Nonomuraea sp. NBC_00507: one gene and its partner. The protein of the gene in region 2 interacts with the protein of the main gene of each other region in a pairwise test. Links are inferred from orthologs where the notes say so. Each region holds a gene or a part of one and is shown on either strand. Other genes may lie near its edges. The genes, in order: OHA25_RS55895 and OHA25_RS39250.

What was found.
Region 1: the proteins of OHA25_RS39250 (region 2) and OHA25_RS55895 interact in binary tests that used the Bacillus subtilis proteins (3 or more experiments, as listed by UniProt). The link is inferred for Nonomuraea sp. NBC_00507 from one-to-one orthologs.

What each region holds. Positions count from the first base shown.
Region 1 is NZ_CP107853.1:11,736,823-11,747,811, forward strand. What follows is about bases 7,925-10,919. They hold OHA25_RS55895 (ABC transporter permease), read right to left. Parts: upstream 9,980-10,919; coding sequence 8,870-9,979; downstream 7,925-8,869. Other genes in these bases: OHA25_RS55890 (sensor histidine kinase), read right to left, coding at 7,925-8,869; OHA25_RS55900 (ABC transporter ATP-binding protein), read right to left, coding at 9,976-10,872. Outside these bases: OHA25_RS55855 (LamG-like jellyroll fold domain-containing protein), read right to left, coding at 1-2,879; OHA25_RS55860 (alpha/beta hydrolase), read right to left, coding at 3,051-3,755; OHA25_RS55865 (ATP/GTP-binding protein), read right to left, coding at 3,772-4,062; endonuclease NucS, read left to right, coding at 4,131-4,793; OHA25_RS55875 (aldehyde dehydrogenase family protein), read left to right, coding at 4,971-6,443; OHA25_RS55880 (TetR/AcrR family transcriptional regulator), read left to right, coding at 6,589-7,143; OHA25_RS55885 (STAS domain-containing protein), read right to left, coding at 7,304-7,621; more of OHA25_RS55890, read right to left, coding at 7,703-7,924.
Region 2 is NZ_CP107853.1:8,128,409-8,140,258, reverse strand. What follows is about bases 7,406-11,261. They hold OHA25_RS39250 (efflux RND transporter permease subunit), read left to right. Parts: upstream 7,406-7,749; coding sequence 7,750-11,061; downstream 11,062-11,261. Other genes in these bases: OHA25_RS39255 (MarR family winged helix-turn-helix transcriptional regulator), read right to left, coding at 7,406-7,642. Outside these bases: OHA25_RS39305 (alpha/beta fold hydrolase), read left to right, coding at 1-364; OHA25_RS39300 (hypothetical protein), read left to right, coding at 368-580; OHA25_RS39295 (SRPBCC domain-containing protein), read right to left, coding at 577-999; OHA25_RS39290 (ArsR/SmtB family transcription factor), read right to left, coding at 996-1,310; OHA25_RS39285 (VOC family protein), read left to right, coding at 1,409-1,750; OHA25_RS39280 (cupin domain-containing protein), read right to left, coding at 1,761-2,126; OHA25_RS39275 (pyridoxamine 5'-phosphate oxidase family protein), read left to right, coding at 2,268-2,738; OHA25_RS39270 (SDR family NAD(P)-dependent oxidoreductase), read right to left, coding at 2,762-3,523; OHA25_RS39265 (LacI family DNA-binding transcriptional regulator), read left to right, coding at 3,649-4,689; OHA25_RS39260 (HelD family protein), read left to right, coding at 4,835-7,126; more of OHA25_RS39255, read right to left, coding at 7,187-7,405; OHA25_RS39245 (hypothetical protein), read left to right, coding at 11,375-11,827; OHA25_RS39240 (hypothetical protein), read left to right, coding at 11,841-11,850. UniProt on the Bacillus subtilis protein: Required for self-resistance to surfactin, an antimicrobial lipopeptide surfactant produced by B.subtilis. Also required for swarming motility.

The DNA of each region.
Region 1 (10,989 bases), 3.6 Mb from region 2 along the record:
CTGCCCGGCTGGGAGACGGCCGCCGTGTCGCGGGTGGGCAGGTAGTCGAGCTGGGTCCAGGCCGTGACGGTGAAGCCGTTCCTGGTGTTGATCGCGGAAGCGGTCGTCTGGGCGTGGCCGCTGACGCCGTCGAGCGCGAGGGCGCCGTCCAGCCAGCCGGACGTCCACGAGGCGGCTCCGGACAGCGTCGCGGCGGTCGCCCGGCCCGAGGAATCGCCCGCCGACGCGCCGGACTCCTCGTCCAGCGTCCAGTGGCCGACCAGCGTGGCAGCGCTGTTGACCAGATCGGCGACCTCGTCGGCGAACATGGCGCGGCCGTAGACCCGCACCTCGTCGACGTCCCCGGGCCAGTAGTCCGAAGCCGCCCCGTTGACCTTCCCGCGGCCGATCGTCAGGGGGCCGGTGGCATTCCACGGTTGCGCGATGGCGGCCGTGCCTTCGGGCCTGCCGTTCACGTAGAGCGAGATCTGGCCCGCCGCCGAGTCGTAGACGCCGGCCAGGTGGGTCCATTCGTTCAGCCTCGGCGCGGCCGCAGAGAGGGCGCGCACGGTGGCGGCATTGTCGGCGTCCGTGCCTGCCCTGGTGAGCGCCCAGCGGTCGTCGGTCTTCGAGTACTGAAGGGCGAAGGCGCCTGTACGCGTGCCTTCCTGGGTGACGAGCGTGGCCGTGCCCGCATTGGAGGTCAGGCGGGCCCAGGCGGTGACGGTGAAGTTGCGGCTCGTGTCGGTGATGGGGCCGGCGGTCTGGGCGTAGGCGTTGGCCAGCTTGAGTCCCGCGCCGATCCTGCCGGTCGTCCACGTGGCGCCATACAGCGTGACGGGGTGGGCGTTCGCGGCGTCGCCCGCCACGGTGCCCTGGCCCTCGTCCATCCTCCAGTGGCCGCTCGGGGCGCGGCCGGCGTTGACGTTGAAGACGTAGGTGCGGATCGGGCCGACCTGGCCGGCGCGGTCCCTGCTGCGTACCGACAGGACGTTGGGGCCGTCGTGGCGCGGTGTGAGCTGGACGGTCACGGTGCCGTCCGGGCCGGGTGCGACCTCGGTGCCGGGCGTCGCGTCGAGCCCGTAGACGTAGGCGGCCACGTCGGTCACGCCGTTCGGGGCGAACGTGAAGGAGCCCGCCAAGCCCACGCCGTCGCTCCAGGTGTTCTCCGCGTACTGAGGCGAACTGATCGCCGGCTCCCTGCCCGGGGCGGTGGCGTCCACGGCGGCCTCGCACCACGGGCCCCACGCACTGTCGGCCTTACCGTCCTGCGCGCGCACCCGCCAGCGGATCAACGCACCGTCGGCGTACGCGCCCTGCGGGACGGTCGCCGAGAACGCGGTGCCGCTCGATCCCACAGCCGTGACGTACTCGCCCAGCTTCGCCCCGGCGGCCGACCACCACTCGAAGTGGCCCTTGACCGAGTTGTCGGCGTCCTTCAGCCTGGCCCAGAGCTTCGGCGTGGCGGTGCTGATGACCGGCCGCACGTCACCCGAGCCGCAGGCGCCACCCGGGTCGGACCAGACGTCGGCGGCGACCGGGGCGGTGGGGATGGAGTTGTACTCGATGACCAGGCTCGGGTTGTTCCTGAACTTCTTCCAGGCCCAGTAGTCGGTCTCGCTGGTGGCATAGAGACCGATGGTCATGGTTGGCCATTTCTTTGCGGCGGCGTCGGCGGCCCACGACGTGACGTCGAACTCCACACCGCCGGGCAGGCAGGACGAGCTGTAGCCCTTGGCCACGTTCACCGTGGAGAGCAACCTGCTCTTGGTCGGCGGGTTGTTCCAGGTGGTGCTCTTGCTGATCGCGCTCGTCCCCCAGGCCTCCACCTTGCGGGCGCTGCAGGAGTACGACCAGGTCTCGTACGTGCGCAGCGTGGCCTTGATGATCTGCTTGCCGTGAATGGTGGAGCCGGTGGCCATCTGGAAGAACGAGCGGTTCGTCTGGGTGGAGCTGATGTGACCGACGCGGGCGACGTCGCTGGAGTTGAGGTAATTGGAGTTGGGCCAGTTGCTCCAGACCGCCGTCCACGAGCCGCGCGCGGCCGAGAAGTACGGGTCCAGATAGACCGGGAACTTGGTCTTCTGGTCAGCCAGCATCTTCTGGTCAGGCTTGAGCCGCAGCTGCCTGCCCGCGAGCTCCACACCCATCCTGGCCTCCCGCGCCTCCGGGGAGCGGCCTTCCTTGAGCACCTGTGGGCTGGTGATGCCCTCGGAATCCCACATCTTCGGGGTGGGCGCGATGAAGATCGTCCCTCCGCCCTCGTCGACGGCCTCCAGGTTGCCGGCCTTGTCCGTCTTCACCGAAAGGCCCTGGCTGGCGAACGGGTAGGTCAGCTCGGTCAGTCTCGCCGCCGCGGCCCGCGACTTGACCACCAGGACATGCGAGAAGCCGTCCACGTCGGCCGTCACCTGGAGGTCCACGCCCGGCATGACCTCGGCGTAGGTGGCGGTGTCACCGCTCAGCGTCGGCGCGGGCAGTGTGCCCGGCCAGCCGAGCTCCAGAGCCTTGGCGCCGTGTGACAGGCGGGCGAGCGGGGCGGTCCCGCCACCCGAGAACGTCAGCCCGACCGCCGCGGCGACCGGCTCCACCGCCCCGTCCGGGCGCCGGCGGAGCGTGGTGTCGACAGCGGTCCACCGGCCGTTCTGGCGGACGCGTACCGGGCGGACGTGCTGCTCCAGGGTGTAGGTTCCGTCTGGCTTGGCGAAGACCTGGCGGGTCTCGCTGGTCAGCGCCGCCACCTCGACGGGCCGGTTGTCCCGCCGGGCCAGAGCCGCCGCGTCCCGCTCCGGCGAGACGACAGCGGCCGGCGGCGTGTCCGCGGCGGCGACCGGTCCTAAGGGGATCATCACGATCGGGAACGCCAACGCCGCCGCACTCAGAACACGCACAACCCGCATCTGTCCTCGCCCATGGTGAGCTGGGGTTACGCGCGGGACGAAGGACCGCCCGGCGTCTCCACGATCTTCGGTTGACGATCGGATTGTGACTCTGGTCACGACAGCGGTCCAGAGTTTTGCGCATTCTGCTCAAAAAATCCTTCAACGCCCCGATTTAGGTGGAAATATCCGTCACACCGTCGTCGGGAGCGGCCACGCCGCCGGATTGACGCGCTTGACGATCTCGTTCAGCGCGATCCGCACGTACGGCTCCCCCACCCACAGGTGCTTGGCCCCGTCCACCCCGACGACCTCGGCCTGCGGCACCCGCGCGAACCGCCTGCGGGCCTCCTCAGGCCGCAGGTAGTCGTCGAACTCCGGAACCAGTGCCGTCAGGGGCCGCCCGAACCGCGCCCACGCGTCCAGATCGTCGTCGGTGGCCCTGTGCAGCGGCGGCGACAGCAGGATCGCGCCCTCGACCAGCGGGTCGTGGGCCCACTTGAGCGTCAGCTCGGTCCCGAACGACCAGCCGACCACCCAGACGTGCGGCAGGTCGTGGTATTCGGCGTATTCCAGCGCCGCCGCGACGTCGAACCGCTCCCCCTCACCACCGTCGAACGTGCCCTCCGAGGTGCCGCGCTCCGACGAGGTGCCCCGGGTGTTGAAGCGCAACACGGCGAGGTCGGCGAGCGCCGGCAGGCGGTTGGAGGCCTTCTTGTAGACGTGGCTGTCCATGAAGCCGCCGTGAGTGGGCAGCGGGTGCAGGGTCACCAGCGTCGCCACGGGCGGCCGGTCCTCCGGCAGGGCCAGCTCACCGACCAGGGTCAGGCCGTCACCCGTGTGCAACTCGATCGGCTCACGCCTGGCCGGCAGCACGCTCGCCGCACGAATTTCCACCTCTTGGGGGTCCCTTTCAGTAGCGACTGCGGCCGGGGCCGCGGTCCAGTCTCTTGCGCCAGCATGCCTGATGCCAGTGGCGGCGCTCCTCGTCGCCTCCCGCCCAGGTGGGCCAGGCCACGAGGTGCGGCTGGCCACGGCGGATCTCCTGGTCACAGCCGGGACAGCGGTAGTCCTTGGTCGAGGAGGCGCCGTTGAGCATGCGGACCTTCCACTCGCCGTCCGGCCATTCCTCCACCTTGTCCAGGCCGGTCGGGAAGCCGAAAGGGCGGGAGGACTCCCTGCGGCGGGCCCGTCGGGGGCTCATCCTGTGCCGTATGCAGACCGTTCGAACGCCATGCGTCCAGTTTTCCAGAGCCGCTAAGGTGGGTCGTCATGCGGCTGGTCATCGCGCGATGCAGCGTGGATTATGTGGGACGGCTCACGGCACACTTGCCGATGGCGCCGAGGCTCGTTCTGATCAAGGCGGACGGCAGCGTGAGCATCCACGCCGACGACCGCGCCTTCAAGCCGCTCAACTGGATGAACCCGCCGTGCAAGCTCAAGGAGGACGGCGACACCTGGACGGTCACCCACGGCAAGACCGGCGAGAAGCTGGTCCTGACCATGGCCGAGATCCTCCACGACTCCAGCCACGAGCTGGGCGTCGACCCGGGGCTGATCAAGGACGGCGTGGAGGCGCACCTGCAGGAGCTGCTCGCCGAGCACATCACGACGCTGGGCGAGGGATATTCGCTGATCCGGCGGGAGTACATGACGGCGATCGGGCCGGTGGACATCCTCTGCCGCGACGCGCTGGGCGCGACCGTGGCAGTGGAGATCAAGCGCCGTGGGGAGATCGACGGCGTGGAGCAGCTCACCCGATATCTCGAGCTTCTCAACCGGGACCCGCTGCTCGCCCCCGTCCGCGGCATCTTCGCCGCCCAGGAGATCAAACCCCAGGCGAAGGTGCTCGCTGTCGATCGCGGCATCGACTGCGTCACGCTCGACTACGACACCCTCCGCGGCATCGAACCCTCAAACCCGACCCTTTTTTGATCTTTTACGCGGTGCCGTGGTTTGCCACCCGCCGTAAGTCGGCTGGTGGCCCTCCAGGAAACGGCCTCTGACCCTTCAGTGGTGACTCGCCGTTACGCGAGCCCATGGTCACCGGGGTGCGGGGTTCACCTTGACCCGGAACTAGTAAGCATGGGCTTACCCGTCTATCGTGGCGCCATGGGCACGCTCACGTTCGACTCACTCGATCCGGCGACCGGCGCGGTCGTCGGCAGCCACCCCAACCAGGGGCCTGACGCCGTCCACGAGGCCGTCGGACGGGCCGATGAGGCGGCGGCCTGGTGGGCCGGGCTGGGTCATGAGGAGCGCCGACGCCGTCTGCTCGACTACAAGGCCGTGGTCACCCAGCATCTGCGAGAACTCGCCACGCTCGTGCACCAGGAGACCGGAAAGCCGGTGGGCGACGCCACGCTGGAGATCGTGCTGGCGATCACTCATATCGACTGGGCGGCCCGCAACGCGCGGAAGGTGCTCGGCCGCCGCAGGGTCGCCACCGGGATGATCGGGCTCAACCTGGCCGCCACGCTCGAATACCTGCCGCTGGGCGTGGTCGCCGTGATCGGCCCGTGGAACTACCCGGTCTTCACCCCCATGGGCTCCATCGCGTACGCGCTCGCGGCGGGCAACGCGGTCGTTTTCAAGCCGAGCGAGCTGACACCCGGCGTGGGCGTGCGGCTGGCGGAGTTCTTCGCCGAGTCGGTGCCCGAGCACCCGGTGTTCCAGACCGTCACCGGGCTGGGTGAGACGGGCGCGGCGCTGGCGGGCGATCCGCGGGTGCGGAAAGTGGCGTTCACCGGCTCGACCGCCACGGCCAAGCGGGTCATGGCGGCCTGCGCCGAGAACCTCACCCCGATCGTGGCCGAGTGCGGCGGCAAGGACGCGTTCATCGTGGACGCCGACGCCGACGTGGCAAGGGCCGCGGACGCCTGCCTGTGGGGCGCGATGTCCAACGCCGGGCAGACGTGCGTGGGCGTGGAACGCGTTTACGTGGTGGACGCGGTCTATGAAAGTTTCATGCGCGAGTTGTCCGGCCGAGTGGCGAAGGTGCGGGCCGGCGAGGACTACGGGCCGATCACGATGCCGGGCCAGGTGGACATCATCAAGCGGCACATCGACGACGCCGCCAAGTCGGGCAAGGTCGTCGCGGGCGGCCCCGCCTCCGTGCGTGCCCCGTACGTGGACCCGGTGATCGTCGAGGACGTGCCCGAGGACTCCCCCGCGGTCCGCGAGGAGACGTTCGGGCCGACGATCACCGTCCGCCGCACCCGCGACGCCCACGAGGCGCTGCAGCTGGCCAACGCCTCCGCTTACGGCCTGGGTGGGACGGTCTTCTCGAAGAACGTGCGCCGGGCTATGGAGCTGGCCCGCATGATGCGGAGCGGGATGACGGCCATCAACTCGGTCATCTCCTTCGCCGGCGTCCCGGCCCTGCCGTTCGGCGGCGTGGGCGATTCGGGGTTCGGGCGGATTCATGGAGCCGACGGTCTGCGCGAGTTCGCCAGGCCCAAAGCGATCTCCCGGCAGCGGTTCGCGATGCCCGGAATGAACCTGACATCGTTCGCGAGAGGGCCCGCCGAGCTTGACCGGCTGATCAGGCTCGTCGCGTTCTTGCACGGCCGACGTAAAAGATAATCTTCTTACCCTTTCCCAAAACGGATCGATCCGTCCATAATTGTGTGCTCTGGGGGCCACGATCATGTTGGACGGGTGGAGAGTGAACCGGTCTTACCGGGGAATGTCGGCTGAGCAAAGGCTGGCGGACAGACGGGAGCGGCTGATGACGGCCGCCTACACGCTATACGCGAAGCCGGGTTTCGCGGCGACGACCATCGAAAGGCTGTGTGCGGAGGCGCGGATCTCCAACCGCGCCTTCTACGAATGTTTCGGCAGCCAGGAGGAGTTGCTTCAGGCGGTCCACGAGCGGTGCGTGGAGGAAAGCCTGGCCGTTGTGACCAAAGCGGTGCAGGAAGCGCCGGACACGCTCGACGGAAGGGTCACGGCGGGGATTCGCGCCTATATCGAGTTCATCGCGGCCGACCGGCGCCGGGCCCTCATCATGCACGTGGAGGTGCGCAGGTCAGGAGACATTCTAACGACGTCGCGCCAGCGGGCCGTAGAAGGTTTCGCCCGGCTCGTACAGGAGGCCTCGGCCGATTTTCCCTCGGCCGAGCCGCTGAATCGGCGACTCGTCGCGCTCGGCGTCGTTGGCGCGTTACAAGAGTTGCTCATCGAATGGCTGCTCACCGACGACCAGCCTCCGGTCGACGAACTCGTGGACACGGCCGTGCACATCTTCATCCGGAGCTTGAGCACCCCCGACACAGCCGGTTGATGCGCCGGGCGTTATGTGTCATACACGCAGCGGATAAATCTGCTTTCGATGTTGTTTTCAGTGTCATAGCTCACAGATGCGTGCCACCCGTAATCTACATTTTGTCTAAGTCGGGAAAGAGCGGGCAACGGCTGATCGTCGCCCGCCCCGATATGTCATCTCAGGCCACCGCGGCCGCCGGAGCCTCCACATGCAGCACCCGATTCAGCCGGGTCACCGCCAGGATCCGCATGATCCGCGGTGGCACCCCCCGAAGAACAAGGCGACGTTGCACGCTCAGCGCGCGCCGATGCGCTCCCACAAGCACCCCGAGACCGGTCGCGTCGATCATCTCCAGCTTGGAGAGATCCAGGATCAGGTCACCGTCACCGGAGTCGAGGGCCTGGTGCAGCCGCTCGCGCACCCCCGCCGACGTGCCGGCGTCGAGCCTGGCCCCGATCCGCACCACCTGGGCCCTCGGATTGCCACGGACGCGCATGCCACCTCCTCATTCACACACACAGCGTGACCACACCCCCGCGTGATTCACCCGCCGAGGTAAGCTCCCTGCATGAGACCTCTACCCACGCAGCGGCAATGACACGACCGCCGTGAGCTGGAACTCTCCGTCGCCCGTCGGGTGGGCGGCCAGCTTGCCGCCCACGGCGGCCACCCGCTCCCCCATGCCCGTCAGGCCGGTCCCCAGGTCATCGGCCTGCCGCCGGGCCACGCCGTCGTTGCGTACGCGCAGCTCCGCCTCGTCCTCGGTGAAGCGGATGGTGATGTCGCAGAACGTCGCGGTGCTGTGCTTGAGCACGTTCGTGGCCGCCTCGCGGACCACGTAGGCGAAGATGGGGGCCACACCGTCGGGCAGATCGCGGTAGGGCAGGTGCACCTCGCAGCGGACACCGGCCGCTTCGAGCACGCCCTTCACGCTGTTCAGCTCGGCGGCCAGGTCGAGGACGCGGTAGCCGCGTACGGCCTCGCGCAGCTCGCGGAGCGCCTTCCTGGTCAACGCGTTGATCTCGGCCAGCTCGGCCTTGGCCGCCGCCGGTTCGGCGTCGGACAGGCGCACGGCCAGCTCGGTCTTGACCGCGATGGCCGACAGCTGATGCCCCACGAGATCGTGCAGGTCCCTGGCGAAGCGCAGTCGCTCCTCGGCCAGCGCGAGCCGCGTGTGCGCCTCACGGCCCTCATGGGCCTGCACGGCCAGCCTCCAGATCCACACCCACATCCGGCCGGACGGCGGCAGGATCACGCACCAGATCCCGTACAGCAGAACGTAGTAGATCAGTGTCCCGAGGACAGGAACGTCGAGGGCCATGACGCTCACCCCCGTCGCCACGCCGAGCATGCCCAGCGCGACGCACGCCACGAGCGTCCCGAGCGACTGGAGGAGGACCGTCCGTCTGGAGACGCCGAGCGTCGCGAGATACAGCCAGCACATGGGCGCGAACCCGAAGCCGAACGGGTCGGCTCCGCCCACGCCGGCCGCGATCAACGCGAGGACCGCCGCCCACGCCACCTGCTCGGTGGGATAGCGGCGGTCCAGCACGGCGTCGATGATGCGCCGGCCCAGCCACGTGAAGCAGACCGTGGCGATCAGCGCGGGCACGAGACGCCACCACTGGAGCTTCCCTTCGCCGACGCCGGCGAGGACCCCGGCCGCGATGAGGACCCACATGAGGGCGAGGCCCAGAACCAGCGTCACCCAGGTGAGGCGCCGTGCCCGCGCGATCTCGTCCATCTACCGGGCGCGCAATACGTCGCCGAGCTTCACCCGGGCGCCCGTCCGCAGCACGGCCCGCTCGTACACCTTGGCGCCGAAGGCCAGCACCGCCACCACCGCCACGAGCATGCCGGCCATGGAGAGCCCCACCTGCCACAGCGGCACCTCGGTCGCCGCCATCCGCACCGGCATGACCATCGAGGAGAACGGCGGCACGTACGACACGACCGTGGCCAGCGTGCCGGTGGGCTCGTTGGTGGCGTAGAAGGCCACGAAGTACGTCACCATGATCAGCATGGTCAGCGGCGTCATCACGGAGTTGACCTCCTCCTGACGCGAGACCAGCGAGGCGAACGCGGCCGCCAGCGTGGCGAAGAAGGCATACCCGAGCACGAACCAGACCAGCACCCCGGCCACCAGCCCTGGGACGCCGGGCGGGAAGTCGGAGGCGACCCCGGAGATGGTGGCCGCGCCGAGGCCGACGGCCAGGATCGTGACCAGGTTGATCAGGCCGAGCGCGCCCAGCCCGAGGATCTTGCCGCCGAGCAGCTGCCACGGCCGCAGCGTGGAGAGCAGGATCTCCACGATCCTGCTGCCCTTCTCCTCCACCACGCCCATGGCGACCATCATGGCCTGGCCGATGAGCATCATGAAGAGCACGATCACGAGCACGACCGCGATCCCGGTGCGCGCGGACTGGTAGCGGGTGTCGGCGCCCACGGACTCCATCTGCAGCGGCGGGATCGACACGCCGACCGAGCCGAGCCGCACCTCGCGGTTGACGCTCTGCATGAGCACGACGACCTCGTCATCGATCTCGCCGTCCGAGAGCACCTTCGTGCCGTTGACCAGCACCGCGTCCACGTCCCCGTCGAGCACGGCACGCTTGGCCGCCGCCTCGTCCGGGAACGTGCGCCACTCGAACTTCGCCTCCGGCGCGGCCGCCTGCAGCGGCAGCTGCTGGGAGTTGACGGTGCCGAGGGCGTAGGAGTCGGGGCGGTCCAGCACCTTCGGCGCGAAGGACACCGCCGCCACCAGCACGGCCGTGATGATGAGGCCGATGACGAACGCCTTCGTGCGGATTTGCGTCACGACCTCGCGGCGGGCGACCAGCATCAGTCCGTTCACGCCACGGCCTCCTTGAAGATCTCGGTGAGAGTCGGCTGCTCGACGCCGAAGTGCTCGACGTGCCCGGCCTTGACGGCGCGGCGCAGGATCTCCTGGTCGTCGCCGTCCGCTGTATGCAGGATGTGCCGGTCGCCGTTCACAGTTACCGTGCCCGGCAGGCCGTCCGCCCAGCCAGGGGTGGGGTCGCGGACGACCACGCGCAGCGTTCTGCCCTCGGCGGCCCGCAGGTCGCCCACCGTGCCGGTGGCGACCATCCGGCCGGCCGAGACGATGCCGACCGAGTCGCACAGCCGCTCGACGAGCTCCAGCTGGTGGCTGGAGAAGATCACCGGCACGCCTCCTCTGCACCGCTCCTGTAAGGCCGTGGCCAGCGCGTCCACCGCGATCGGGTCGAGCCCGGAGAACGGCTCGTCCAGCACCAGCACCTCGGGGTCGTGCACCAGCGCCACGGCCAGCTGCACGCGCTGCTGGTTGCCCAGCGAGAGCGCTTGCACGGCGTCGTTCCTGCGCTCGGCCACCCCGAGCCGCTCCAGCAGGTCGTCGGTGGCTTTCTTGGCGGCCTCCGCGCTCAGGCCGTGCAGGCGCCCGAAATACTCGATCTGCTCGGCCACCCGCATCTTCTGGTACAGGCCGCGCTCCTCCGGCATGTAGCCGAAGCGCCGCCGCCCGTCGTAGTCGAGCGGCTTCCCCTGCCAGCTCACCGCGCCGGAGTCGGCCTGGAGCACGCCCATGACGATGCGCATCGTCGTCGTCTTGCCTGCGCCGTTCGCGCCGACGAACCCGAACATCTCTCCCGGCCGCACGGCGAAGCTGATCCCATCCAGGGCGACCTTGCCGCCGGGGGCGTCGGGGCCGCCCGCGAAGCGCTTGCGCAGCTCGCTGATCTCGAGCATCAGGTCCTCTCCTTCGTCATGGATCCATCGTGGCGTTTGCGCGGTTCGCCCTGGTAGTCGCGGAAATCACGGGCCGGATGTGGATCTGGCGTCCGATCCGGATGACATTTGTCATGA
Region 2 (11,850 bases):
TCGGCTGCTGGAGGCGGGCGACCTCGACGGTGCGGCCGGGCTGACCGTGCGCACCCTGCTCGGGCCGCACGCGCCGGCCGCGGCCCGGGAGCGGCTGGCGGCCATGCAGCGGAACGCGTACGAGCTGCAGCTGGCCGCCGACCCTGAGCCGGAGCAGGTGGAGACCGAGCTCACGCCGGCGGCGATCGGCGTTCCGGCGCTGGTGGTGGTCGGGGCGCACGACCTGGAGTGGTTCCTGCGGTGTGCCCGGCACCTGGCCGGCGAGCTGCCGCAGGGGCGGCTGGTGGAGCTGGATTGGGCCGGGCATCTGCCCGCCCTGGAACGGCCGGAGGAGATCGCGCGGCTGCTGCTGGATTACCTTTAGTGCATGACGAACGACCTGGCGACCTTGATGCGGCAGGCGCAGGACGATGATCCGCTGCTGGCGCTGCAGGCCACGACCGCGCTGCGCCGCGAGATCGAGCGCCTGGAGGCGGTCCAGGTGCGGCGGGCCCGCGTGGCGGGGCTGGCGTGGGCGCAGATCGCCGACGCGGTCGGCGTGAGCAAGCAGGCCGTGCACAAGAAATACGGCCGCCGCTAGCCCACCCACTGGTCGGCGTACCAGCGCAGGACGATGTTCCAGGAGTAGCCGCGCCGGATCCGCCCGGCCACGTCGGGCGGCAGCGTGTCGAGTCCGCGGTGCTCCAGCACGACCTCGGTGCCGCCGTCGACCGGGCTGAAGGCCACTTCGATCTCCATCCGGCCGGTCTCGTTGATCAGGTCGGCCCAGACGAGGCGGTGCGGCGGCTCCCAGGCGAGGATCTTGCCGGTGTCGACGTGGCCGCCGTCGGACCACAGCTCGCGCAGATAGCCGTCCTCGAACCGGATGCCGACCGCGCGGGCGGGGTCGACCCAGCTGTGGCGGCCGCGGACGTACCAGCTGTCGATCTCGTCGGTGAAGATCCGGAACGCGGTCGCCGGGTCGACCGGGACGGTGACGCCGGCACGGACCGTGTTCACGGGGTGTCCTTCCGTGCGCGTTCGACATGTTCCTTGAACGAGCCCAGTTGCTCGGCCCAGAACGCCTGCACCTGGTCCAGCCACGCCTGCAGTGCCGCGAACGGCTCGGGGCGCAGCGTGTAGAGGCGCAGCCTGGCGTCCGTCCCGCCGGTCTCGGCCTGCACGAGCCCGCCGGCCCTCAGCACGCGCAGGTGCCTGCTGAGGGCGGGTGCGCTCATCTGGACGGCCTGGGCCAGCTCGCCGGCCGGGCGCGGGCCCTCGCGCAGCAGGTCGATCACCTTGCGCCGGGTCGGGTCGGCGAGCGCCGCCAGGGTGGCGTCCAGATCGTTAACGTCGTTGTTAATATTTGCCTGCTTCCGTTAGGCTGTTGATGCTTAACGATAGCGACAATTATTGCGGAGGTTCGTACATGAATGTCGAGCTCGGCTACTACACGCTGTCCGTGCCGGACCTGGACCGGGCGGCCGCCTTCTACGGGCCCTTGTTCGGCTGGGAGTTCACCCGCGAGCACGAGACGTACCTGCACGTCACCAACACGGCCGTGCCGATGGGCTTCGTCAGCGGCGGGCCGTCCACGCAGCCGAACCTCTACTACCACGTAAGCGACATCGACGCGGCCGTCGAGCAGGTGCGCAAGCTGGGCGGCAGCACCGGCGAGGTGTTCGCGAGCAAGTCGGGCCGCGGTTGCTCCTGCACCGACGACCAGGGGACCCAGATCAGCCTCTGGGAGCCCGACCCCGGCTTCGCGTAGTGCTGGTGGGCTAGGCGGTCGCCGGCCGCTTGGCGTAGTCGGACATGCCGCCCGCGAAGTCGTAGACGACGCACTGCTCGTCGCCCACCACCCAGGCGTCGTGTCCCGGCGAGCAGACGAACACCTCTCCCGGGCCGATCTCGGCTTCGCCGCCGTCGTTCATCCGGATGCGCAGCCGTCCCTGGACCACGAACCCGTTGTGGTGGACCTCGCAGGAGTCCGTGCCCACGATCGGTTTGACCGACTCCGACCAGCGCCAGCCGGGGTCGAACGTGGCCACCCCGAAGGTGAGCCCGCTGAGGTTGCACACTTCCAGGTGCCCCCGCGGGAAGTCGCGGCGTTCGTCGGGCTTGTCGATGCTCTTGACCTCGATCATGACTCCCCCTTCCGTTAGATCCAGTCTTCCACCGCGACTATGCCGCTACAAGGAGCTGACCTGCGCAAACCCCTGATGACGAGCCCGCCGAGGTTGCGGACGAATGGTGATGCGCGGGCCGGCGGCGGCCATGATGGAGGCATGGCTTCATGGCAGGAGTTCGAGCGGCAGGCGCCGGAACTGGCGGCGGTGGCGCGCAGGCTGATGGACGGTTACCGGCACAAGGTGCTGGCGACGCTGCGCAAGGACGGATCGCCGCGGGTCAGCGGCATCGAGACGAGCTTCAAGGACGGCGAGCTGTGGACGGGGTCGATGTCGGGCGCGGTCAAGGCGGCCGACCTGCGGCGCGATCCGCGGATGGCGCTGCACGTCACCTCCCGCGACCCGGAGGGCTCCGATCCTTCGACGTGGGAGGGCGACATCAAACTGGCCGGCCGGGCGGTGGAGATCGCCCGCGCGGACGTGCCGGCGTCGTTCGAGACGCCGGAGCCGGGTTCGCACCTGTTCAGGATCGAGCTGACGGAGGTCGTGTGGACCAGGGTCGAGGCGGACGAGCTCGTCCTGGACACCTGGCGTGAGGGGGTGGGAGTGCGGCAGATCCGCCGCAAGTGATCTACATTGTAAAGGCGCCGGGTCTAGTGCACGGAGAAGCCGCCGTCGACGAAGAGCATCTGGCCGGTGACGAAAGCGCTGGCCTCGCCGGCGAGGAACACCGCCGCTCCGGCGAAGTCCTGCGGCACGCCGTTGCGGCCGACCATGTGGCGGGCGGCGAGGGCTTCGACGCGGCCGGGGATGGCCTGGGCGGGCTCGGTCAGCGGGGTGAGCACGAATCCGGGGATGATCGTGTTGACGCAGACGCCGCTTGCCGACCACGCCTCGGCCTGGGAGCGGGTCAGGCCGGCGAGGGCGGCCTTGGCGGCGCCGTAGACGCCGCTGTCGCCGAAGGCGCTGATCGTCTGCTGGGAGCCGACGTTGATGATGCGGCCCCAGCCGCGTTCGGCCATCGCCGGCCCGAAGTGCTGGCCGAGGAGGTAGGGGGCGGTGAGGTTGACGGCGATGGTCTGCTCGTAGTCGTCGGCGGTGAGCTCGGCCATCGGCTTGCGGATGTTGTTGGCGGCGTCGTTGACGAGGATGTCGATGTCGCCGGCGGTGTCGCAGACCCGCCGGACGTCGTCGCGCTCGCCGAGGTCGGCGCTGATGCGGGTGGCGCTGACGCCGTGGTCGCGCAGCCGGGCGGCGGCCTGGTCGAGTTCGTGTGCTCTGCGGGCGACCAGCACGACCTCGGCGCCGGCCCGGCCGATCGCCTCGGCCATGGCGTAGCCGATGCCGGAACTGCCGCCGGTGACGAGGGCGCGGCGGCCATGGAGGGAGAACAGCTCCCGCAGGTAGTCGGACACGATCGGAGAAGCTAGCACCCCTGCGTGCCCCCGGGGCTGCGCGGGGTGTGCCGGGTGGTGGTGCGCTGTCCCGCGGGCCGGGCGGGCGCTCGTACAATCGGCACGTCCGAGGGAGAGGCGGGGGGATGGCCACGCGCGAGCGGCCGCGGCGGGTGACGATCGCCGATGTGGCGCGCCACGCCGGGGTGTCCACGACGGCGGTGTCGAAGGTGCTGCGCAGCGCCTATGGGGTCAGCCCGGCCATGCGCGACCGGGTCAAGGCCGCGATCGAGGAGCTCGGTTACCGGCCGCAGGCGGCGGCGCGGGCGATGCGGGGTCGCACGTTCACGATCGGGGTGCTGCTGCCGGATCTGCGTAACCCGTTCTTCCCCGACATTCTGGATGGGTTGTCGGAGCAGCTCGCGGGCACCGACTATCAGGCGATCATGGTGCAGGGCGGGCCGGGGACGCAGGGGGAGACGCGGGCGATCGAGGCTCTGGTGGACCGGCAGGTGGACGGCATCCTCATGATCGCGCCGGGGGTGGGGCGGGCGCGGCTGGAGGCGGTGGCCGCGCAGATGCCGATGGTGGTGCTGGGCCCGCATGAGAAGTCGGCGGTGTACGACGCGGTCTACGACGATGACGAGCTGGGCGCGGAGCTGGTCGTGCGGCATCTGATCGGGCTGGGGCACCGGCGGATCGCGCACATCGGGAACAAGCCCGCCGCCCGGGGGCGTGGCCGGGTGGAGTTGGAGTCGATCAGGGCGGCGACGTACGAGCGGGTGATGCGTGAGCACGGGCTGGACGCTGAGATCGCGATGGCGCTGACCTCCTATACCGAGGAGGGCGGTTATGAGGGGGCGCGTGAGCTGCTCGGCCGTTCCCCGCGCCCGACGGCGATCTTCGCGGGGATGGACCTGGCGGCGTTGGGGGCGCTGCGGGCGTTGCACGAGGCGGGGTTGTCGGTGCCGGCGGATGTGTCGCTGGCCGGTTACGACAACACGCGGCTGGCGGCGGTGTCGACCATCTCGCTGACGAGTGTGGATCAGGACGGGGCGGTCATGGGGCGGACGGCGGGGCGGCTGCTGCTGGAACGCATCGAGGGCCGGACGTCGTCGGTGCGTTTCTCGGTGACGCCGACTCTGGTGCCTCGTCGCTCCACGGCCCCTCCCGCTCCGGAGGCCTAAGGCAGCCGCGCTGTCGCCTCTGGAAGGGGCGCGTGGCCGAGTGGGCGCGTGGCGAGGTTTGCGCGCGGGCGCGGGTGGGGAGTATGCTCCAATGCCCACATTGGGCACGAGCTCCACAATCCTCCGGTTAGGAGTATACCACCGAATGGCTAATCGTCAAGATGGTCGCGCGGAAGCTCTTGACACCGAGCAGCGGCGTGTGTCGTGGCTGTACGGGCTGCTCGACGTCACCAGGCAGCGGGCGCAGGCGGCGCTGCGCGAGGTGTACGGCAGGGGCGGCGGCACCCGCCAGGCGATGGTCGAGCGCGAGGCGCTGGCCTCGGAGCAGGCGCGCAGGCTGGCGCAGCTGAACGCGGTCGAGCGTGGCCTGTGTTTCGGCCGCATCGACGACGGTTCGGGCGGCAGCGTCTACATCGGCAGGATCGGGCTGCGTGACGAGCGGCACGAGTCGGTGCTGATCGACTGGCGGGCGCCGGCGGCGCGGCCGTTCTACGTGGCCACGGCCACCGATCCGCAGGGGCTGGTGCGGCGCAGGCACCTGCATCTGAAGGACCGGGTGGTGGTCGGCATCGACGATGAGGTGTTCGACCTGGAGGGGATGAGCGAGGGGGAGCGGCGCACGCTGGTGGGCGAGGCGGCGCTGCTGGCGGCGCTGCGCCGGGGGCGGACGGGCCGGATGGGCGACGTGGTGGCCACCATCCAGACCGAGCAGGACCGGGTGATCCGCGCCTCGTGGCAGGGCGCGCTGGTGGTGCAGGGCGGCCCGGGCACCGGCAAGACGGTGGCGGCGCTGCACCGGGCGGCGTTCCTGCTCTACACCCACCGCGACACGCTGGAGCGGCGCGGCGTGCTGGTGGTGGGCCCCAACCCGATGTTCCTGCGCTACATCGGGCAGGTGCTGCCGGCGCTGGGGGAGACGCAGGTGGTGATGACGACGGTCGGGGAGATGTTCCCGGGGGTGCGGGCGGTGGCGGCCGACGGCCCGGCCGCGGCGGTGGTCAAGGGCGACGTGCGGATGGCCGGGGTGGTGGCGCGGGCGCTGGAGCTGCGCCAGCGGGTGCCGGAGGGTGATCTGGTGGTGGAGCTGGACGGGCTGGCGCTGCGGGTGCCGCACGCGGTGTGCGTGCGGCTGCGCCATCGGGCGCGGGCGGTGCGGCTGCCGCACAACATGGCGCGCAAGCTGTACGTAACGGAGATGCTCAAGGAGCTGGCCAGGGCCGAGGCGCGGGCGTTGGAGGAGTCGCTGCACCTGGAGGAGCTGGCCAACGGCGATCCGGAGATGGAGGAGCTGGCCGAGCCCCTCGATCTGGAGGGCGATCTGGACGAGGTGGATCTGGACCTGGCCTCGCGGCGGCTGTGGCAGGAGCCGCAGGTGCGGCGCGCGGTCGACGACCTGTGGCCGGAGCTGACGCCGCAGCGGCTGATCGGCGAGCTGCTGTGCTCGCCGGAGACGCTGTGGTCGGTGGCGCCGCCGGGCCTGGACTGGCGGACGCTGGTGCGGCCGGTCGGCGCGCCGTGGACGGCCGGGGACGTGCCGTTGCTGGACGAGGTGGCCGAGCTGCTGGGCGAGGACGACTCGGCGCGGCGGGTGGCGGCCAGGCGGGAGGAGGAGGAGCAGGCCGAGCGGCTGCTGTACGCCGATGAGGTGCTGCACACCACGGGCGTGCTGGAGGAGGGCATCTTCGAGCGGGCCGACGTGCTGGCCGAGCGGCATGCCGACGACGGGGCGGAGCTGACCACGGCCGATCGGGCGGCGGCCGACCGCTCGTGGGCCTATGGGCACGTGATCGTGGACGAGGCGCAGGAGTTGTCGGCGATGGCCTGGCGGATGGTGATGCGGCGGGTGCCGGCCAGGTCGCTGACGGTGGTGGGCGACCTCGCGCAGACGGGGTCGGCTGCGGGGGCGCGCTCGTGGGCGGAGGTGCTGGACCCCTACCTGGAGGGCCGGTGGCGGGTGGAGCACCTGAAGGTCAACTACCGCACGCCGTCGGAGATCATGGAGGTTGCGGCGCAGGTGCTGCGGGCCTTCGATCCGGGGCAGGAGCCGCCGGAGTCGGTGCGGTCCGGCGGGGCGCGGCCGCGGGCGGTGCGGGTGCCGGTCTCGGGCCTGCCGGCCCTGGTGAAGGAGGAGCTGGCCGCGATCGGCGAGGGCCGGGTGGGCGTGGTGACCTCCGACGCGGTCCATGAGGAGGCGGCGCGGCTGTGGCCGGGCGGGGGCCTGGACGCGCTGGTGGCGGTGCTGACGGTGGAGCAGGCCAAGGGGCTGGAGTTCGACGCGGTGGTGGTGGTGGACCCGGCGGGGATCCTGGCGCAGTCGCCGATGGGCGGGCGGGACCTGTACGTGGCGGTGACGCGGGCGACGCGGCGGCTGACGGTGGCCTATGAGGGCGAGCTGCCGGGCGTCCTGTCCCGCCTGGCTCAGAAATCTACAATGTAAAGGCGGCGGGCTGAGTCGTTGACCACGCTCTCCCAAAACCGTCGCAGCGACGGAGAGGGGTCACTGGTCCGGCTCGCTGTCGAGTTTGTCGGCGACGGCCCGGATGGCGCGGGTGGCCTGGTCGAGGTTGCGCAGGGTCTCGGTGTCGAGGTGCTCTATGATGCGGCGCAGCTGGCCGGCGCCGGTGTCGTTGATGTCGGCGATGAGGCTGGCGCCGGCGGTGGTGAGCTCGACGCGGCGGACGCGGCGGTCGTGGGGGTCTTCGCGGCGGCTGACGAGGCCTTGGGCGATGAGCCGGTCGACGATGCCGGTGACGGTGCCGAGGCCGACGCCGAGGCCGGCGGCGAGTTCCTGGCCGGAGGCGGAGCCTTCGGCGGACAGCAGCATGATGACCCTGAACTGGCGCATGGTGAGGTTGGAGTCGAAGAGCGACGATCGCTGCTGGGCGAACAGTCGTCCCAGGTCACGTTGTGTTTCGGTGATCCGCCGGATCAGGTCTTCGCGTTCGTCGTTCACTGCCGCCCTCTCGTTCCTGAGAAGGTTATCAGGAATGCTCGGTTGATCTAAATATTCGTACGAGGCGAAGTGTTAGTCTGGGGCGAAACTCTGGAGGGGGAGCCCCTATGACCGCTTTCGCCAGGTTGAGCCTGGTCAATCGGACTCTTGTCGTCTTGGTGGCGTTGGTGGTGAGCGCGTTCGGCGTGTTCACGATTCCGCAGTTGAAGCAGCAGTTGCTTCCGTCGTTGTCGTTCCCGGGCGCTTTCGTGGTGGCGCCGTATCCCGGCGCGTCGCCCGAGATCGTGGAGGAGCAGGTCACCAAGCCGATCGAGGACTCCTTCCAGGGGCTGGAGGGGATGGAGCAGATGACCTCCACCTCCCGGGAGGGCATGGCGTCGATCCAGGTCGCCTTCGCCTACGGCACCGACGTGGAGTCGTCGCTGAACAAGATGCAGCAGGCCGTCAGCAGGGTGACGCTGCCCGACGGGGTGGAGCCGCAGGTGACGGCGGGCAACACCGACGACCTGCCGGTGCTGGTGCTGGCGGTGGGCGACGGCGGCGACTCGCGGGCGATGGCCGACAAGCTGCGCCGGATCATGGTGCCGGAGTTGCAGGGCGTGGCGGGCGTGCGGGAGGCGGCGGTCACCGGTACCCGTGACGAGGTGGTGACGATCGAGCCGGACGCCGACAAGATGAAGGACAAGGGTGTGTCGGCGGCGCAGATCCCCGACGTGCTGAAGGCGAATGGCACTCCGATCCCGGCGGGCACGCTGACCGACGCGGGCAAGACGCTGACGGTGCAGGTGGGTGTGCGGGTCGACTCGGTGGAGAAGCTGAAGGGCCTCTACCTGACGCCCGCCCAGTCTCAGCAGACGCCGGCCCAGGGCCAGCCTCAGCAGGGCCAGCCCCAGCAGGGGCAACCTCAGCAGGGCCAGCCCCAGCAGGGGCAACCTCAGCAGGGCCAGCCCCAGCAGGGGCAACCTCAGCAGGGCCAGGCGCAGGGTCAGGGCGGATTGCCGCAGCAGGTGGCGAAGCCCAAGCCGCTCAAGCCGGTCAAACTGGGCGACGTCGCGGAGATCAAGCGGGGGCTGGCCGACGCGACGACGATCACCCGTACGGACGGCACGTCGAGCCTGGGCGTGTCGGTGACGATGATGCCGGACGGCAACGCGGTGACGATCTCGCACGAGATCCGGGAGAAGCTGCCGGAGCTGACCCGGGCGCTGGGCGACAGCTCCGACACGCAGGTGTCGGTGGTGTTCGACCAGGCGCCGTATGTGGAGCAGTCGATCGAGAGCCTGACCACCGAGGGCCTGCTGGGTCTGGCGTTCGCGGTGCTGGTCATCTTGGTGTTCCTGCTGTCGGTGCGCTCGACGCTGGTGACGGCGGTGTCGATTCCGCTGTCGGTGGTGATCGCGCTGATCGTGTTGTGGGCGGGCGACTATTCGCTGAACATGCTGACGCTGGGCGCGCTGACGATCGCGGTGGGCCGGGTCGTGGACGACTCGATCGTGGTCCTGGAGAACATCAAGCGGCATCTCGGCTACGGCGAGGCACGACTACAGGCGATCTTGACGGCGGTGCGTGAGGTGTCGGGCGCGGTGACGGCTTCGACGCTGACGACGGTGGCGGTGTTCGCGCCGATCGCGATTGTGGGCGGCATGGTGGGCGAGCTGTTCGGCCCGTTCTCGATCACGGTGGCGGTGGCGTTGCTGGCCTCGCTGGTGGTGTCGCTGACGGTGGTGCCGGTGCTGGCGTACTGGTTCCTCAAGACGCCGGAGCTGACGCCCGAGCAGGCGCGCAAGCAGCGGGAGGAGGCCGAGGCCAAGGAGCTGCGCTCGCCGTTGCAGCGGGCCTATCTGCCGGTGTTGCGGTTCGCCACCCGGTTCAAGCTGGTGACGGTGCTCATCGGGGTGGCGGTGTTCGTCGGCACGATGGGGCTGGCCGGCGGCCTGCGGACGAACTTCCTGGACTCCTCGGGGCAGAACACGATCTCGTTGTCGCAGCGGATGCCGGTCGGCACGGACCTGGCCACCACCGACAAGGCCGCCCAGCAGGTCGAGGACGTGCTGGCGGACGTGGAGGCGGTAGAGACCTACCAGGTGAACGTCGGCGGGAGCGGCGGCGGCTTCGGCGGCGGCGGTTTCGGCGGGGGCGGCAGCAGCGCGGACTCGGCCTCGTACTCGGTCACCCTCAAGGACGGCGCCGACACGCCGAAGGTCGAGCAGGAGCTGCGCGACAAGATCGCGGGCCTGTCCGGCGTCGGTGAGGTGACCGTGGGCGGGGGCGGCGGCGGGTTCAACTCCGACACGGTCAGCGTGATCGTGCGCGCGCCCGACATCGAGACGTTGCGTACGGCGAGTGACGAGGTCACGCGGGCGATGGGCGAGGTGTCCGGGCTGCGGGACGTGTCGTCGAACCTGGAGGCCGGCGCGCCGCGGGTCGAGGTCGTGGTCGACCGTGAGGAGGCCGCCGAGCGCGGCCTGTCGGAGGCGCAGATCGGGCAGGCGGTGGCGCAGGCGTTCCGCGGCGCGCCGCTGGGTCAGATCACGCTGGACGGCCGTGCCAGCGATCTGGTGCTGCGGGGCGCGGACGCGCCGGAGGACGTCGAGGCGGTCGAGGATCTGGAGCTGGCCACGGCGGCCGGGACGGTGAAGCTGTCGACGGTGGCCGACGTCAAGGAGGTGGCCGGTCCGACACAGGTGACCAGGATCGACGGTGAGCGTTCGGCCACGGTCTCGGCCAAGGTCGCCGACGCCGGGAACCTGGGCGCGGTGACGCAGACGCTGACGACGACGCTGGACGGGCTGCAGCTGGGCTCGGGCGCCTCCTATGAGATGGGCGGCGCGTCGGCCGATCAGGCGGACGCGTTCGCCGATCTGGGGCTGGCGATGCTGGCGGCGATCGCGATCGTGTTCATGATCATGGTGGCGACGTTCCGCAGCTTCATCCAGCCGGTGATCCTGCTGGTGTCGATCCCGTTCGCGGCGACGGGCGCGGTCGGGCTGCTGGTGGCCACCGACACGGCGCTGGGCGTGCCGGCGCTGATCGGCATGCTGATGCTGATCGGGATCGTGGTGACGAACGCGATCGTGCTGATCGACCTGATCAACCAGTATCGCGAGCAGGGCATGGGCGTGGTCGAGGCGGTGATCGAGGGCGGCCGGCGGCGGTTGCGGCCGATCCTGATGACGGCGGTGGCCACGATCTGCGCGCTGACGCCGATGGCGCTGGGCGTGACCGGGTCGGGCGGGTTCATCTCGCAGCCGCTGGCGATCGTGGTGATCGGCGGGCTGATCTCCTCGACGCTGCTGACCCTGGTCCTGGTGCCGACGCTGTACACGGTGGTGGAGCGGACGAAGGAGCGGATGCGGCGCACGCCGGCCGCGCCTGCGACCGAGGAGCCGGAGGAGAAGGTTCTCACGCCGGCCACGTGAGTCGTCTCGCGCGCCCGCACGGCCTGGTGCCGTGCGGGCGCGCTTTTTTTTGTGGGGGTGTCCGCTCGATCAGATTCCCCTTGACAGGTTGATCATGTGCCGTTCATACTCCGTCGAAACGCTTCACAGAGTTTTTCCGACCTCCCCCTTCACGACCCGGGCCTTGAGCGTCATCTCGGTTGTCAGGCCCGTTTTGTTTTCATGCATGCCACCCCCAGGGCGCAAGGAGTGACGTCTCGACATGCATTCGGGAGCGTTAAAGCGAAACGCACGACGAGGGTTATTCGCGGTCCTCGCCGTCATGCTGGTGGGGGTGACGGGTGCCAATCCGGCATTCGCCCACTGGAACGGCACCGGCCAGGACATCGCCAGCATCGCCATCTACCCCTACAGCTATAACAGCACCTGGCAGACGCCGATGAACGCGGCGCTGTCGAATTGGAACGCGACCGCCAGCCCGGCCAATTTCTACAAGAGCACGTTATCGGGTTCGACGATCACGGCGAGCTCGTACAGCGACACCTGGTATGGGTACTACCAGCGGTGCGGGGGCTCCTGCATGTACATCCGGCTGAACTCCCGGACGATCAACAGGGACGCGTCGAACTTCGCGAATTTCGTCACGAGCACGCTCGTTCACGAGTTCGGGCACGCGTTGAATCTCGCGCACAACTCGCTCACGTCGATCATGAACACGAGCCGGAACCGTAATACGATGACGAGACCCCAGTCGCATGATGTCGCCGACGTCAACTCCTACTACTAAAGGAGGCCGTGCCGTGTTGAGGC